2 regions of the Paraburkholderia sp. SIMBA_027 genome follow, and region 1 is predicted to be linked to the other one. Evidence: predicted binding sites of a transcription regulator. Region 1 holds the regulator's gene; the other holds the start of a gene.
The links. The regulator FliA, encoded in region 1, starts transcription of late flagellar genes. The targets are predictions, from matches to a motif close to CTAAAGTTTNNNNNNNNNNNGCCGNTA.
Positions count from the first base shown of each region.

Region 2: a site for FliA is predicted at 6,105-6,131, ahead of SB764_RS16525 (DUF4088 family protein). Genes of this name have one in related genera too.

Region 1 covers NZ_JAWRWY010000021.1:16,271-24,386, reverse strand. The annotation lists gene flgE (flagellar hook protein FlgE) at 1-925, opposite strand, end outside; gene SB764_RS31940 (flagellar hook assembly protein FlgD) at 949-1,605, opposite strand; gene flgC (flagellar basal body rod protein FlgC) at 1,802-2,227, opposite strand; gene SB764_RS31930 (flagellar basal body protein) at 2,287-2,790, opposite strand; gene flgA (flagellar basal body P-ring formation chaperone FlgA) at 3,018-4,319, shown strand; gene flgM (flagellar biosynthesis anti-sigma factor FlgM) at 4,468-4,827, shown strand; gene SB764_RS31915 (flagella synthesis protein FlgN) at 4,870-5,316, shown strand; gene SB764_RS31910 (RNA polymerase sigma factor FliA) at 5,522-6,253, opposite strand; partial or broken gene SB764_RS31905 (MinD/ParA family protein) at 6,644-7,426, opposite strand; gene flhF (flagellar biosynthesis protein FlhF) at 7,419-8,116, opposite strand, start outside.
Region 2 covers NZ_JAWRWY010000008.1:52,752-60,867, forward strand. The annotation lists gene SB764_RS16505 (MATE family efflux transporter) at 221-1,642, opposite strand; gene SB764_RS16510 (RNA-binding S4 domain-containing protein) at 1,819-2,040, opposite strand; gene SB764_RS16515 (hypothetical protein) at 2,405-2,854, shown strand; gene SB764_RS16520 (ATP-dependent helicase) at 3,061-5,214, shown strand; gene SB764_RS16525 (DUF4088 family protein) at 5,270-6,019, opposite strand; gene SB764_RS16530 (AzlD domain-containing protein) at 6,280-6,603, opposite strand; gene SB764_RS16535 (AzlC family ABC transporter permease) at 6,612-7,397, opposite strand; gene SB764_RS16540 (AraC family transcriptional regulator) at 7,626-8,116, opposite strand, start outside.

The DNA of each region.
Region 1 (8,116 bases):
TGGTGCCGTCGGCGCCGATCGAGAAGTTCGACAGCGTGCCGCTCGGGTAACCGTCCTGGTCCAGGTTGTTCACGCCGTTGGCGCTGCCGTACTGCGTCGAGCCGGTGACGTCGAGCGTGATCTTCTGGTTGGTCGCCGAGCCGTCGGTCGGGTTGATCGTGAGCGAGAGCTGGCCCAGCGTGGTCGCGACGCCCGCGGCGTCGGTCGTGCCCGTCAGGTTGCCCGACGAGTCGTAGGTCATCGTGCCGATTTCCGTGGCGTTGCCCGTGGTGCCCGCGTAGACGTCCCACTGGCCGCTCGTCGCGTCCTTCACGAAGTACATGTTGACCTGCTGCTTGCCGCCGAGCGAGTCGTACGCCGTGACCGAGGTCGAGTAGTTGTACGTGTTCGAGTCGGTTTCCGAGAACGGCGTCGCGGTCGGCGTGGTCGATTGCGCGTTCAGGTTGACCTGCGCCGTGATGTTGCTGGTCGTGACCGGCGCGATGTTGGTCGTCGGCACCTGGATCGGCACCGTTTGCGCGGTGTTCACGACGCCGGTGCTGTCGGCGGCGTAGCCCATCAGGTCGTTGCCGGCCGCGTCGGTGATGTAGCCGCTCTTGTTGAGCTGGAACACGCCGTTACGCGAGTACGTGACGGTGCCGTTGTTCGACATCTGGAAGAAGCCGTTGCCGTTGATGGCGACGTCGAGCGCCTGGCCGGTCGTCGTGATCGTGCCCTGCGAGAAGTTCTGCTGCACTTCGGAGAGCGCCGCGCCCAGACCGATCTGCGTGTTGACCGAGGTCGCGATGGTGTTCGCGTAGACGTCCGCGAACTGCGCCGTGCTCTGCTTGAAGCCGACGGTATTGGCGTTGGCGATGTTGTTGCCGATCACGTCGAGATCGTTCGACGAAGCGGCGAGGCCGCTCAAACCTTGCTGGTAGCCCATGAGTTTCTACTCCGCGATGTCGTTTAGAGAATGCCGGCCACGCTCGAGAGCGCGACCGTCTTGCCATTGGCGAGCGACAGGCTCGCGGTGCCATCCGTCTGCTGGATGACGGCCTGCACCTTGCTCGCGACGAGCGCGGTGGCGGTGGCCGCCTGACCGTTGATGGTGGCGCTGGCGCTGACCGTGTAATCGCCGTCCGCGACCGTGGCGCCCGAGGCGTCCGTGCCGTTCCAGGTGATCGGCACGGTGCCGGCCGACTGCGCGCCGAGGTCGAGCGTGTTGACGACCTTGCCCGCGGAGTTGGTGATCGTGAGCTTGACGTCGGACGCCGCCGACGTGAGCTGCACGCCGAGCTGCGGCGCCGAGCCGCTCGACACCGTCGCGGTCGTGCCCGAGGCCAGCACCGTCGAGCCGATCAGCAGCGCGGCCTGGGCGTTCTGGCCCGCCGACAGCTGCGTCGACAGCGACGTCAGCGAGGTGTTCAGGTTCGCGATGCCCGAGACGGTGTTGATCTGGGCGAGCTGCGAAGTCATCTGCGAGCTGTCCATCGGATCGGTCGGATCCTGGTTCTTGAGCTGCGCGACGAGCAGTTGCAGGAAAGTGTTTTGCAGATCGCTGCCGCTGGTGCCGCTCGTGCCGCTCGACGAGGACGTCGACGAACTCGACGACGTGCCGTTCATGGTGTCGAGCAGGCTTTGCGACACGGTGGCGGAGCTGCCGCCGATGGTGGTGCTGCTGGAAGTCAACGCGTTCTCCTCGGATACGCCCGGCTAAACTGGGTAGCGTGTGGTGTGTGGTGTAGTCTCGCGCCGCTTTCGCCGCGGCGTCGGACGCCTGTTTCAGGGGTCTTCCTGCGTGCCTTTGCTGTGCGCTTCGTTACGTACCGATCGTGAGCGTCTTGAGCATCAGCGTCTTCGCGGTGTTCAGCGTCTCGATGTTCGCCTGATACGAGCGCGACGCCGAGATCATGTTCACCATCTCCTGAACCGGGTCCACGTTCGGCATGGTCACGTAGCCGTCCGCGTTGGCGGAGGGGTTGTCCGGGTCGTAGGTCTGCTTCATCGGCGTCGGGTCGTCGATCACGCCCGTCACCTTCACGCCGCCCACCTGCTGACCGGACGCGCTGCGCGCGCCGCCGAGCGGATCGACCGCGAACACAACCTGCTTGGCCTTGTAGGGCTGGCCGTCCGGGCCGGTCGTGCTGTCCGCGTTGGCGAGGTTGGACGCCGTCACGTTCAGGCGCTGCGATTCCGCCGACATGGCGGACCCGGCAACGCTGAAGATATTCATCAGGGATGGCATGGTTTCGGTGACCTCACAAAATGCTGCGGTGTGTTCTTGCGTAGCGTGCGGCGGTCGGCTTACGAGCCAGACTGGATCGCCGAGAGCATCGTCTTGATCTGGCTCGAGAGCACGGTCATGCCCGACTCGAAGTGCAGCGCGTTGTCCGCGAACTGCACGCGTTCGGTGTCGAGGTCGACCGTGTTGCCGTCGAGCGCGGGCTGCGTCGGGTTGCGGTACATCACCGGGCTCGAATACGCCTCGGTCGGGCCGCCCGTCGCGACGAGCTTCGCGTTGCCGGGCATGTGACCGGCTTCCGTCGAGGCCATCGACATGCCGCTCGTCACGCCCGCGGGCTGCGCCATCACGAGCGGCTGGAAGTTGCCTGCCGCGCCGCCGGCCGACGAACCCGCTCCAGCGTGGCGCAGCGCGCCGGCGAGCGAGGACGAGAAGTCGACGTCGCGCGCCTGGTAGCCAGGCGTGTCGGCGTTCGCGATGTTCGACGAGATCAGCGCCTGGCGCGTCGCGCGCACATCGAGCGCTTCGCGTCCAAAGGCGAATTCGGCATCGAGTTTGTCCAGCATCGGGCGTTCTCCGTTACACGAAATGAAAGGCTGCGTTGGCGCATGCAGTGCGCATCCAACCGGTGGATCGGCCGCGCAGGCCTTTTCGCATGGAGAGGAATAGTAGGCGGGCGACGCAAGAACCAATCGGACGAATAGCCGGTAAAGCCCCCCTCTATTCGACGTTAGCGAGCGGGGGCCGACGCCTAGAATGCGATGCGTGTCAATGCAATAGAGGGAGAACGACGATGCCGCAGACTGCCAACCCGAACGCGCGACGCGCGACGGCGCACCGGCTCGCGGCCGTCACGGCGGCATGGTTCGGCGTGCTGGGCTTCGTTTCGGCGGCGCAGGCGCAAAGCGATGCGTCCGGCGCGTCCAGCCAGCAGATCTACATCGCGGGCCCCGGCGACCGCGCCGGTTCGGACGCCGCGAAGATGACCGCGATGCTCGCGCAGCCCGCGAAGGCCGCCGATCCCGCCGCCAACGCGAAGGCGTACGCCGATCGCGCGGCGCTGCTCACGCACACCAACGCAGAATCGCGCGCCGAAGCCGAGACGCAACAGCCCGGCATGATCACGATCCCCGGCGCGGGCGAGCGCGGCAACGCCGCCGCCCAGAACGACGCGCCCAGCATCGTGACGGTCGGCGCGCCCGGCGCCGCGAGCACGCCGCAACGCGCCATCGCACCCGTGACGGTGCAGGCCGCGCCGCGTGTCGCGCAGCCGAATGTGCCGGCGGTGGTCAATGCCGCCCGGATCAATGCCACGAATGCCGGCGCGAACGCGAACGGCGCGATCATGCGCGCGAGCTACGCGCCGCGCGCCGCCGTCAACGCGAATGTGAGCGTGAACGCCAATGCCGCCAACGCCGCGTCGATGAACGCCGCCGCGCAGGCGCAGGCCCAGGCCGCCGCGGTGCCGCCGGGTCAGGAAGACGGCGAACGGATCCGCGCCACCGCTCTCGCCTTCCTCCAGCAGCAGTCGGCGGGCTTGCCGGGCAAGGTCAGCATCACGGTCGCGCAGGTCTTCCCGCGCGGCCTCGCGGCCTGCGCCGCGCTCGAACCGTTCATGCCGCCGGGCGCGCGCATGTGGGGCCGCACGACCGTGGGCGTGCGCTGCGTGGGCGCGAAGCCGTGGACGCTCTACGTGATCGGCCGCATCGCGATCAACGTGACCTACTACGTGGCCGCGCGTCAGATCAACGCAGGCGAGGCGCTCTCCGCCGCCGACTACCTGCCGCGCGACGGCGACCTCGCGAGCCTGCCGCAGACCATCATCACCGATCCGCAACAGGCCAACGGCGCGGTCGCGCTCATGCGCATCACGCAAGGCCTGCCGCTGCGCTCCGACATGCTGCGCAGCGCTTCGTCGGTGGTCATCGGCCAGACGGTCAAGGTGGTCGCCGTGGGCCCGAATTTCACGATTTCCTCCGAGGGCAGCGTGCTCAACAATGCCGCGCCCGGACAGATGGTGCGCGTGCGCACGCCCAACGGGCAGATCATCAGCGGCGTCGTGAAGGACGCCTCGACGGTGGAGATCCAGATTTAGGGTCGAAATAACGGCCGGGACGGCGCAAAACGGGGCTGCGCGCCATGTGCGCCAGCACACGTAACAGCATGTAACGCCGGGACTTTTTCCGCTAAAGTTCGCGCCGCGCCCGCCGTTATCAAGGGCATACGGATCAGGAAGCCCCATCGTGAACATCGACACCTCCAATCGCAACGAAGCGCGCCCGCTGCAAGACAGCCTGGCGCGCACCGGCCAAGGCGATACCGCGAGCGCCATCGGCGCCGGCAGCACGGCGTCTCCCGCCGCGTCCGCCAGCACCGCGTCGACGGGCAGCACTCCCGGAGACGCCAACGTGAGCCTTTCCTCGCTGTCCTCGACGCTGCGTTCGGCGCCGTCGAGCGATAGCGCCGACATCGACATGGATCACGTCCAGTCGATCAAGGACGCTATCAAGAACGGCACGCTGCAGATCGACACCGGCAAGATCGCCGATGGGATCCTCGACACGGCGCGCGGTCTGATCAAGCAGCCGGCAACGGGCAACTGATCGCCTTCGCCGGCCCGCAATCCGCTTTGACTGGTGGTACCGATGAAAGACGACCTGCTCGCCACACTGATCGACGAACACGCCGCTGTTGAGGCTTTCGCGTCGCTGCTCGCCTTCGAAGAGAAGGCGCTCACCTCGGCCGACGGCATGGATTCGCTGCCGCAGATCGTCGAGCAGAAGTCGACGCTCACGCAGCGCCTGGCCGGGCTCGAAAAGGTGCGCGACGCGCAGCTGGCCGGTCTCGGTCTGCCGGGCGGCCGCAAGGGCATCGAACTGGCCTGCGACGGCGACACGCGTCTCACGGGTCAATGGGCGCTGCTCAAGGGTTCGACCGAGCGCGCGCGACGCCAGAATCTCACCATCGGCATGATGATCCGCACGCGCATGGAACATAACCGCCGTGCGCTGGCGATCCTGCGCGGCGAGACCAATACCGGCGCGACGATGCTGTACGGTCCCGACGGCCGTTTGCCCGCGTTCGGGTTGTAAAACGGGTTGTGAAGCGGGCTGTGAGCCGGGATTAAAGCGCGCCGCACAACGCCGCGCAGCGACAAAAAAAGCCGAAGCGGATTGCTTCGGCTTTTTTGTTTTGCGCTTCGCGCGCGTCGCGAACGCCATCGGCGCAGTCGAGCGCCCATAAAAAAACCGGAGCGCTTGCGCACTCCGGCTCTTCTCGCCCCGAACCCGCCGCCGCTTAATTCTCGGTGCCGGCCCAGGACATCTCGCGCAGACGCGTACGCAGACGCGCCACCGCCTGGCTGTGCAACTGGCACACGCGCGACTCGCTCACTTCCATCACCGCGCCGATCTCGCGCAGGTTCATGCCGCGCTCGTAGTAGAGCGACATGAGCAGCTTCTCGCGCTCGGGCAGGCGTTCGATCGCTTCGACGAGCGCGCCGCGCAGGCTGTCGTCGAGCAGCGCCGAGAGCGGATCCGAATGATCGACGCAATAGCGGTCGAGGAACGGCTCGTCCTCGGCGGAACGGTCGAAGTCTTCGTAGTAGATCAGCTGGCTGCCATGCAGGTCCTGCAGCATCGACTGATACTCGTCGAGCGGCATGCTCAGATGGTCGGCGATCTCGGTTTCACTCGCCGAGCGTCCGAGCCGCTGCTCCACCTGATGCACGGCGCTCTCCACCTCGCGCGAGGTGCGGCGCAGGCTGCGCGGCAGCCAGTCGTTGCTGCGCAGCTCGTCGAGCATCGCCCCGCGGATGCGCTGGCTCGCGTAGGTCTCGAACTGCGCGCCCTGGTCTTCCTTGTAGCGGTTGGCCGCATCCATCAGACCGATCATGCCGGCCTGGATGAGGTCGTCCAGATCCACGCTCGCAGGCATTTTCGCCACGAGCTGCAGACCCAGACGCCTGACCAGCGGCGCGTATTTCGCGAGGACATCGGCCTGCGAAATTTTTCCTTGAGCGTTATACATCATGCTCTCCTGCTTCTCTTTTCCCTTGCTGCGCCTGCCGTCCGCCGCACGTCATGCGTGCTGCGGCGCGGGGCGCTGCACGGGCGGGTCCGCCCGCCATCCGGCGTGGGCCGGCGCGGGCGCGGATGGGACGCCTGTGACGGTCGAAACGAATGATTCAGTTTGTGCTGCATGTGCTGCGTGCGCCGAGACGGCGGCGGCGGCCACGCCGGCAGGCGCGGTCTCGACGATCGGCGCGCGCGGCACGTTGGCGTGGCTCGCGGCCGCGGCGTTCATCTGCCCGGCCGAAGCCGCTGCGGCCGCGCTCGCGCGCGCCGCCTTGACTTCGGCATCCGACGACGCCACCGCTTCGGCGAAATCCGCCGCATTGGACGAGCGCGCGGACAGCGCCGGGCGCATCGGCCAATGCGGCAGTTCGGCGGCCACATGGCGGAAATCCCGCGCGGCGGCCGTCGAAGGGAAGGCGTCGACGATGCAGCGCGACAGTTGCACCGCACGCGGCATGTGCGGGTCGGCGGCCACGCACCCGGCGTTCTCGAGCGAGACCGTCAGGTAGCGGCTGGCGACGCCCGCGAGGTTGTCGAACGCGGCGTGCGCGTCGGTCGCGCTCGCCACGTGGTTCGCGAGCACGCGGAACTGGCCAATCGCGTGCGCGAAATGCAGCCGTTTCATGCACGCGTAGGCGTCGGTGATCGCCTGCGCGGCGACGCGCATGACGATCAGCACGTCGTGCGCGTGCATCGCGAGCGGCGACAGTGCGCCGTCGGCGTCGAGCTGGGCGTCGATGAGGACGATGTCAGCCGGGCCGGTCAGCACCTTGTTCAGTTGCGCGCTGGTGTACTGCGAGCGATGCTCGCGCGAGACGGCCAGCACGCGAAAGCCGAGCGCGTGACGCCCAGCGGCTTCGTCGAGCCCCATCTCGCCGCGCATCACCGCCGCGAAGTTGCCCGCGCCGCGAATGCCGCCGAGCAGCGCGCTCACCGAGCGCGGCCCGAGACATTCGTCGATGACGAGCACGTCCTTGCCATGGCCGGTCAGCGCCGCCGCCAGATTGATCACGGCGGTCGTGCGTCCCGGCGCGCCGGGGCCGCCTGTCACCGCGATCACGCGCGAGCCTTCTCGCGCAAGCAGACGCCGCAGGCCTTCGGCCTGATCGATCACGAACTTATCCAAACCGGACCTCGGGTGCTTGCGCGTTCGAACGATTCGACAGCGCGGAGAGCAATGCAGGAATGTCGTCCTCGTGCGGCACGAACGGCGAGCGGTCGCGCGGCACGCAGAACGCGCTGCGAATCAGGAAGCGGCGCGTGGCCACGTACAGGTTCTCGGGCACCTTCTGGCCGGTCGAGACGTAGTGCACCGGCAGCTTGTAGCGCAGGACCGTGTCGAGCGTGCTGCCGAGGTTGGTCGCCTCGTCGAGCTTGGTGAGGATGCAGCCGGTGAGCGGCGAGTTGTCCGGACCGCTCTGGTAGGCCTGCACGACTTCGTTGAGCGTGTCGCCGTGGTTGGTCGCCGAGAGCAGCAGAAGGCGCCGCACCGGACGGCCCGCGCCGCAGAGCATGGCGATCTGGTCGGCCACGGCGCGGTCGCGCTGGCTCATGCCGATCGTGTCGATCAGCACGATGTGCTTGTTCTTGAGTTCGGTGAGCGCGAGTTGCAGATCCGCGCCGTCGCGCACCGCGTGCACGGACACACCGAGGATCTTGCCGAAGATGCGCAGTTGCTCGTGGCCGCCGATCCGGTAGCTGTCGGTCGTGAGCAGCGCAACCTTGCTCGCGCCGAAGCGCATCACGCAGCGCGCGGCGAGCTTGGCCGTGGTCGTGGTCTTGCCGACGCCCGTCGGGCCCATCAGCGCGAACACGC
Region 2 (8,116 bases), on a different contig from region 1:
CGCGTGATAGCGCGAGCGGCATGCCGGGGTGGCCGGCGCGGCGTCGCGGGTCCGGTCGTTTGGTCGTTCAGTCGTCCGGTCGTCCGGTCAATGCGCGCGGAATTTTCCTGCCCTCGTGGGACGGATGGCGGCGGGCGCCAGCCGCGTATTCTAACCGCTCGCGTCAGGCGGACCTGGGGGGCGTCTTTGTCCGTCGTTGTCCGTCAGGCGCGGGCGCGCGTCAGGCCGTCTGCGAGCGCGCCGCCTCGGTTTCCGCGCGCAGGCTCATGCGGTGAAAGCGCCACGTCATCAGCACGGCCACGCTCGCGAGACCGGCCGCGAGTCCCCACCAGAGGCCGAGCGCGCCATAGCCGAAATGGAACGCCAGCGCATAGCCGACCGGAAAACCGATGCCCCAGTAGCCGAGCGTCGCGGCCAGCATCGGGATGCGCGTGTCCTTGAGGCCGCGCAGGCAGCCGGAGCCGACCGTCTGCATGCCGTCGACGATCTGGAAGATCGCCGCCACGCCGAGCAGCGAGGTGGCGAGCGCGACGGTCTGCGCGTTGGCCGGATCGTCGAGATGCAGATAGAGCCCGACGATCCAGTGCGGCGCGAGCACCATCACGAGCGCCGACATCGACATGAAGCCCACGCCCAGCGCCAGCGCGACGAAGCCCGCATGACGCGCCGCGCGCGGCACGCCCGCGCCGATCCAGTAACCCACGCGCACGTTGCCCGCCTGGCCGATCGAGAGCGGCACCATGAACATCACCGAAGCGACGTTCAGCGCGATCTGGTGGGCGGCAAGCGGCATTGCGCCGAGGAGGCCCATCAGCAGGCCGGTCGCGAGGAACAGCGTTGCTTCGACCGCATAGGTGATCGCCACGGGCCAGCCGATGGAGAACAGCTCGCCCATCATCGGCGCGCTCGGACGGCGCGCGACCACGAAGTGCTGATGCGACGGGCGCAGATGCAGCAGCGCCATCAGCACGAGCGTGGTGAGCCAGATGGTGACGGCGGTCGCCGCCGCCGAGCCGAGAAAGCCGAGGCGCGGCAGGCCCCAGACGCCGTGGATCAGCCCGTAGTTCAGGAAGCCGTTGAAGAACACGCTCGCGATCGAAATCCAGAGCAGCCGCCGCGCCGCGCCGATGGCGGGCAGGAACGAGCGCATCAGCCCCACGCCGATCAGGCTCGCGGGCGCGCCCCAGCGCAGCACCGACGCGTATTCGCCGACCTGGCGCGCGAGCACGCCCGGCTCGCCGAGCGCGTGCAACAGCGGCTCCGCGAACGACAGCAGCGCGAACGCGGGCAGCGCGAGCACGAGCGAGAGCGCGAAACCGGTCCAGTAGATATGCGGCACACGATGCAGATCGTCGGCGCCGCGCGCCTGCGAGACGCTCACGCTCACCGAGGTCAGCACGCCCTGCAGCACCGTCACGACCACGAAGAACAGATTCGCGCCGAGTCCGCCCGCCGCGAGCGCGCCCGCGCCGAGCGAGCCGAGCAGCACGGTGTCGGTGACGCTCATCGCCATCTGCGACAACTGGGCGATGGCGAGCGGCGCGGCGAGACGTGCGGTGTCGGCGGCGTGACGTTTGAGCGTGGGCGGCGCGATGGCGCGGCTGGCGCGGTCGGTGCGCGCCGGTGAAGTCGTTCGGGTCATGAAAGGCAAGCGGCGCGAAGTATCGCGCCGCGTCGGAAAAACGCCTGGAGATCGAATCCGGAAGTGCAGGCGGGAACGGCTCAAGCGCCTTGAACGGCTGCGAGCCTACCCGCCGAGATTACCTGTCTTTCAGCCAAAAAGCACCTGCGTGGTGCATGTGCGATCGGCGCAGCCTGTTACTCCGGCTCGTGAATCGCGATGCGCGTGTCGCCGAGCAGCACCGACTGGCCCGCGCGGATTTTGCAGGTCTTGCGCAGTTCGACTTCGCCGTCGACCTTCACCGCGCCGGACGAGACGATCTGCTTGGCCGAGCCGCCGCTGTCGGCGAGTCCGGTGATCTTCAGGAGGTTGTGCAGTTCGACGTAGTCGCCGGTCAGCGTGAAATCGAGATTGGGCATGGCGCGTGGAAATCGGTGAAATTGGAACAAAGGCGCGGAACATTGGCGCGCGCCGTGGCGGCGCGGAGGGTGAGCATCATAAGCGATCGCGCGTGGCGCGGCCCGGGATGCTTGGCGATCGGGCGTAGTTACATGTCGGGGCCAGATGTTATGAATTCGTCAGCAAATGAAACGCTGCGTAACGTCGCGGGACGGCGCGCGGATCTTCAGATGAAAATGGGTTCACCGAAGCGAGACCGCCGGGCTCCACGGATTCACCCGACCACGGCGGCTCCATCGAGCGGAAACGGAGCGGGAAACGGCGGGCACGCCCGTTGCAGGACTGACCCACGCCAATTCCCGGAACTACTCAAGAGGATACGCCATGACCCAGATTCGCAAGCTGCTGACCGCTACCGCCATTGCCGCCACCGCCGCTGCCTTCGCGCAGGGCGCGTTCGCCCAGACCGCCACGCCGGCGGCGGGCGACGCGCCGACGATGGCCCCGGCTACCGCGCCGAGCCAGGCGCCGGCCGCCGCGGGCATCGCGCAACCGGCGCCCGCGCCGCAAAATCTGACCGCGCCGCAGCCGACCGATCCGCTGGTGCAAAAGCGCAACGCCAACGCGGCGGCCAGCGCCGAGTACCGCAGCGCCAAGAAGTCGGCGAACTCCGAGTACAAGGACGCGAAGAAGCAGGCCAAGACGCAGTACAAATCGGAGGTCAAGGACGCGAAGATCAACCGCAAGGCCGACCGTCAGGCCAACGATTCGGAAATGAAGGATCAGATGAGCGGTCAGTCGGCGCAGCAGCAGGGCGGCACGCAGCAGCCGTAATCCGCGTCAGCGCTAATCACGTGCAAGGCGGCGGCGTCCGGTAACGGATGCCGCCGTTTTTTATTGCGCCGGGAAGTTGACGCATAAATATCGCCAGATCGCGCCAGATCAGCCCACGATCGAGCGCTTGCGGGTGCGAGGTGTATGGATATACAGTATGCGTCGCCGCCTTTTACGGATTCTCCGCGCCCGCCGTGTCCACCGCCGTGTCCACTCCCGTTTCCAACGATTCCCTCGTCGATCCCGTCAGCGCTGTCGCTCAGGACGTTGCGGCCTATCTCGCCAAGCTCAACGAGGCGCAACGCGCCGCCGTCGAGCATGGCGGTCCGCAGGCCTTCGCTCCGGGTGCGACGCTGCCGGAACCGCTGCTCGTGATCGCTGGAGCGGGTTCGGGCAAGACCAACACGCTTGCGCATCGCGTCGCGCATCTGGTCGTGAACGGCGCCGATCCGCATCGTATCTTGCTGCTAACGTTCTCGCGTCGCGCGGCGCAGGAAATGACGCGGCGTGTCTCGCGCATCGCCGCCGGCGTGCCGGGCGCGGCCGCCGTGCTCGCGCAGGGGCTCACGTGGGCGGGCACGTTTCACGGCATCGGCGCGCGCCTGCTGCGCGAATACGCCGAGCAGATCGGTTTGTCGCCGGCCTTCACGATCAACGATCGCGAAGATTCCGCCGATCTCATGAACCTCGTGCGCCACGAGCTGGGATTGTCGGCGAAAGAGAAGCGATTTCCCGCTAAATCCACGTGTTTGGCGATTTACTCGCGCGTAGTCAACACCGGCGATTCGCTCGCCGACGTGCTCGCGCGCTCGTTCTCCTGGTGTCTCGAATGGGAGCCGCAACTGCGCGCGCTGTTTGCCGAGTACGTGGACGCGAAGCAGAAGCAGAACGTGCTCGATTACGACGATTTGCTGCTGTATTGGGCGCATATGGCGCAAGAACCCGTCATTGCCGCCGATCTCGCCACGCGCTTCGATCACATTCTCGTCGACGAATATCAGGACACGAATCGCCTCCAGGCGTCGATCCTGCTCGCGCTCAAGCCCGACGGACGCGGCCTGACCGTCGTCGGCGACGATGCGCAGGCAATTTACTCGTTTCGGGGCGCAACGGTACGCAACATCCTCGATTTCCCCGCACAGTTCGATCCGTCCGCACGTCAGGTGACGCTGGAACGCAACTACCGGTCAACCGAGCCGATCCTCGCTGCGTCCAACGCCGTGATGGACGCCGCCACCGAGCGCTACACGAAAAACCTCTGGACCGATCGCGCCTCGCAGCAGCGTCCGCGCCTCGTGACGGTCGCCGACGAGGCCACGCAGGCGCGCTACGTCGTCGAGCAGATTCTGGAGGCGCGCGAGGGCGGCATGAAGCTCAAGCAGCAGGCCGTGCTGTTTCGCGCCGCGCACCATAGCGCGACGCTCGAAATCGAGCTGGCGCGGCGCAATATCCCGTTCGTGAAATTCGGCGGCCTGCGTTTTCTCGACGCCGCGCACGTAAAAGACGTGCTGGCGGTGCTGCGCTGGGCCGAAAATCCGCTCGATCGCGTGGCCGGGTTTCGCGTGACGCAGTTGATGCCGGGCGTCGGGCCGGCTACCGCCGCGCGTCTGCTCGATCAGGTTGCGGCTTGCACGGGCGCGTATCGCGCTGCCGAAGCGCTCGCCGCATTCGCACCGCCGCCGCGTGCCGCCGAGGACTGGAGCGCGTTCACGGCGCTCATCGACAGCATCGGCGCGCGCGCCACGGCCTGGCCGGCCGAGTTCGAGCGCGTGCGGCGCTGGTACGAGCCGCATCTGGAGCGCAATCACGAAGACGCGCAGGTGCGCATGGCCGATCTGCTGCAGATGGAAAGCATCGCGAGCACGTACCCCTCGCGCGAGCGCTTCCTGACCGAACTCACGCTCGATCCGCCCGACGCGACCAGCGCCGAATCGGCCGATCCGCTGCTCGACGAGGACTATCTGATCCTCTCGACCATCCATTCGGCCAAGGGGCAGGAGTGGCGCAACGTGTTCGTGCTCAACGGCGTGGACGGCTGCATTCCGTCCGATCTGGGCGCGGGCAGCGACGAGGAACTGGAAGAGGAGCGCCGTCTGCTCTACGTGGCGATGACGCGTGCGAAGGAGGATCTGCACATCGTCGTGCCGCAGCGCTTTTATGTGCACAACCAGGCGGCGTCCGGCGATCGTCACGTGTGGGCGTCGCGCACGCGCTTCATCGCGCCGTCGATGCTGCCGCTGTTCGAGTCGCGCGCGTGGCCCGCGCCGCCCGTGGCGAGCGCGCCGAGTGCGGCGGGACTGGCCGCTGCGGCGCGCGCGAAGGTCGAGATCGGCGCGAAATTGAGGAAGATGTGGGACTAGGGCGCGCGCCGGGGGTATGAGCCTGATCGGTGCGGTGTCCCGCGGGCGGGACGGGCTAGCGAGGCTGATTCTTCGGCGGCGGCACGAAGAAGTTGCGCAGCCAGGCGGCGAGGCGCGTGAAGACGTCGTCGGGTTCTTCGACGAAAATTTCCGGCTTCAGCAGACGCAGATATTCCATGATCTGCTGCGCTTCCTGCTTCTGGAACGTGCCGTGCGCGATGCCCAGACGCAGCAGGCCGCGCAACTCCCCGAGCCGCTCGCGCGCGAGCGAACCCGTGGCCTGTTCGCAGCCGATCTTCGCTTCATAGACGCGCTGGCGCACCGATTCCGCGAGCCGCCATGCGGGCGTCTGCATGATTTCTTCGAGCGTCTGGATGTCCTGCACGCCCGACTTGATCTGCGCGGCGAGCGGGTCGATCTGCGCTTCCTCGCCCTGCGCTTCCTGCACGATCGCGGCCGCCCATTCGCGGCACTTCTTCGACAGCTCGTCGGGCGTCCACTCGGGACGCGACGCGACGCCGAAACCAAAATCGCCGGCCTGACGCAGCAGCATCGAGACGACTTCCGGAAACTCCTTGTCGAGCGTGCGCTTGGCCCACGCGTACTGGCCGCCCTGCAATAGCCGCTGCACCGCCTGCTCGGTGAGCGGCGTCATGTTGTCGAGCAGCTTCGCGCGCAGGAAGTCCTCGAACGACGGCGTGAGGAATTGCGGGTCGAGCTTCAGCGAGACGCGCAGGAACGCGTCGAAATCCTTGCGCAGCGACGCAAGTGTTTCTTCCTTGAGGTTAAGGGTGATATTCCCCATTCTGGTTGCCCCGATCTATTCCTGGCGTTGCCTGGTGATGGCCAGTCTTCGGCTGACCACTGCGCCAAGGCAGGCTTCGACGGTTTAACGGCGCGGCGCGGCGAAACTTGAGCGGCTGCGTGAAAGGTTCACGCGAGGTTCACGCGAGGTTCGCTCGAACGCGCGCCGTGAAAGGACCGTGGGTGGACGGGCGGCGGCCCGTCCGGGGGGATTCGAGGGCGCACTCCAATGCGTATTCAGATGCGCATTTCAGCGTGGATTCAGCGCAACACGACGCCTTGCCAGACGAAGAACACGCCGAGGCCCACGGCGATGGTCAGCAGCGGACGCTTCGTCAGCGCGCTCACGACGATCGCCGCCAGCGCGCCGACGAGTTGCGGATTGCGCCAGCTCAGTTCGGCGCCCTGGCCGTGCGGCGAGACGGCCATCGGCACGATGATCGCCGTGAGGACGGTTACGGGCACGAAACCGAGCGCCGTGCGCACGAGCGGCGGAAACACGAGTCGCTCGCCGAGCACGAAGACGGCGGTGCGCACGATCCAGGTGATCAGCGCCATGCCGAGGATCAGGACGACGTAGTTCATGGGCTGGTTCATCGGTTGCCTCCTGCGACGGCGTGCGCCTCGCGCGGATGCCGGTCCGGGCGGCGGTTGCCGGTCGGGTTCGATGAGTGCGACGGAGCGTCGGCGTCGGGTAGGGCGTCGGCATCGACATGAGATTGGCGCGGTTTGCGCGGCAACGACAGCGCCACGCCGACCACGACGCCCGCGAGCACCGCGCCGAGCAGCCCGAGCTTGTACGGCCACGCCTGCCAGTAGAACGCGAGCACGCCCGAGGTGACGGCGGCCGCCACAAAGCGCAGCGCCACCAGTTGCGGGACCACGATGGCGATGAAAGTGGCGACCATCGCGAAGTCGAGTCCGAGCGACTGCAGGCCCGGGAACGCCGCGCCGAACAGCAGGCCCGCGGCGGTCGAAATCTGCCAGTTCAGATACATCGAGACACCCGAGCCGAGGAAGTGCCACGGCGAGACGTCGTCGCCGGGATGATGGCGGCGGTAATGCGCCCAGGCGACGGCGAACACCTCGTCGGTGAGCACCGCGCCGAGCGCGAGGCGCCAGCGCATCGGCAGATGCGAGACATAGGGCGCGAGCGTGGCGCTGTAGAGCACGTGGCGCAGGTTGACGATCAGCGTGGTGGCCCAGATCACGGCGTAGCTCGCGTGCGAGGCGATCAGCCCGAGCGCGATGAACTGCGCCGAGCCAGCGAATACCGTGACCGACATGAACTGGCCGTGCCAGAGCGCGAGCGGCCCGGACGTGACGAGCGTGCCGAAAATCACGCCGAACGGCGCCGCGCCGATCATCATGGGGATCATGTCGCGCGCGCCGGCCGCGAATTCTTTGTAGCGATGGGGATGGTGGGTCAAGCTGTCTCTCCTGATTCGGAAAGCAGCATAGCGAGCGGCGCGGTGCGTGGCTTGTACGATCTTGCGGCGAGCTTTGTCGATCAGTGTGGCGAGGTTGCGTGGCGTTCCGGATGACGCGCAGTCAAGCGCGCAGTAAAGCGCGCAGTAAAGCGCGCAGTAAAGCGCGCAGTAAAGCGCTCAGGACGACTGCCAGCGTCCCGGCGGCACGCCGAACATGCGGCGGAAATGGCGCGTGAAATGGCTTTGATCGGCGAAACCGCTGGCGGCGGCCACGTCGGCGACCGACGCACCCGCGCGCAGCGGCCCGAGTGCGCGTTGCAGGCGCAGTTGCGTGCGCCATGCGTGCGGCGGCAGACCGGTCGCCTGGGTGAAGAGACGCGTGGCGTGGAACGGCGACAGGCCGACCGCCTGGGCGAGATCGGCGACGCGCAGCGGCGCGGGCAGGTCGGCGGCCAGCAGCGCCTTCATGGTCTCGACGCGCGGGTCGTTGACGTGCGGCCCGATCGGCGCTTCGCGGGTGCGGGCGTGGCGCGTGAGCAAGGTCGCGAGCGCGTCGAGCAACGCGTCTTCGACGGCGAGCGGGTCGGGCGCGGGCAGGGCGAGCGCGCTGGCGTTGCCGCCGGGCGCGGTTCGGGGCTCCGGATCGGCGCGCCGCGCATCGGCGTCGG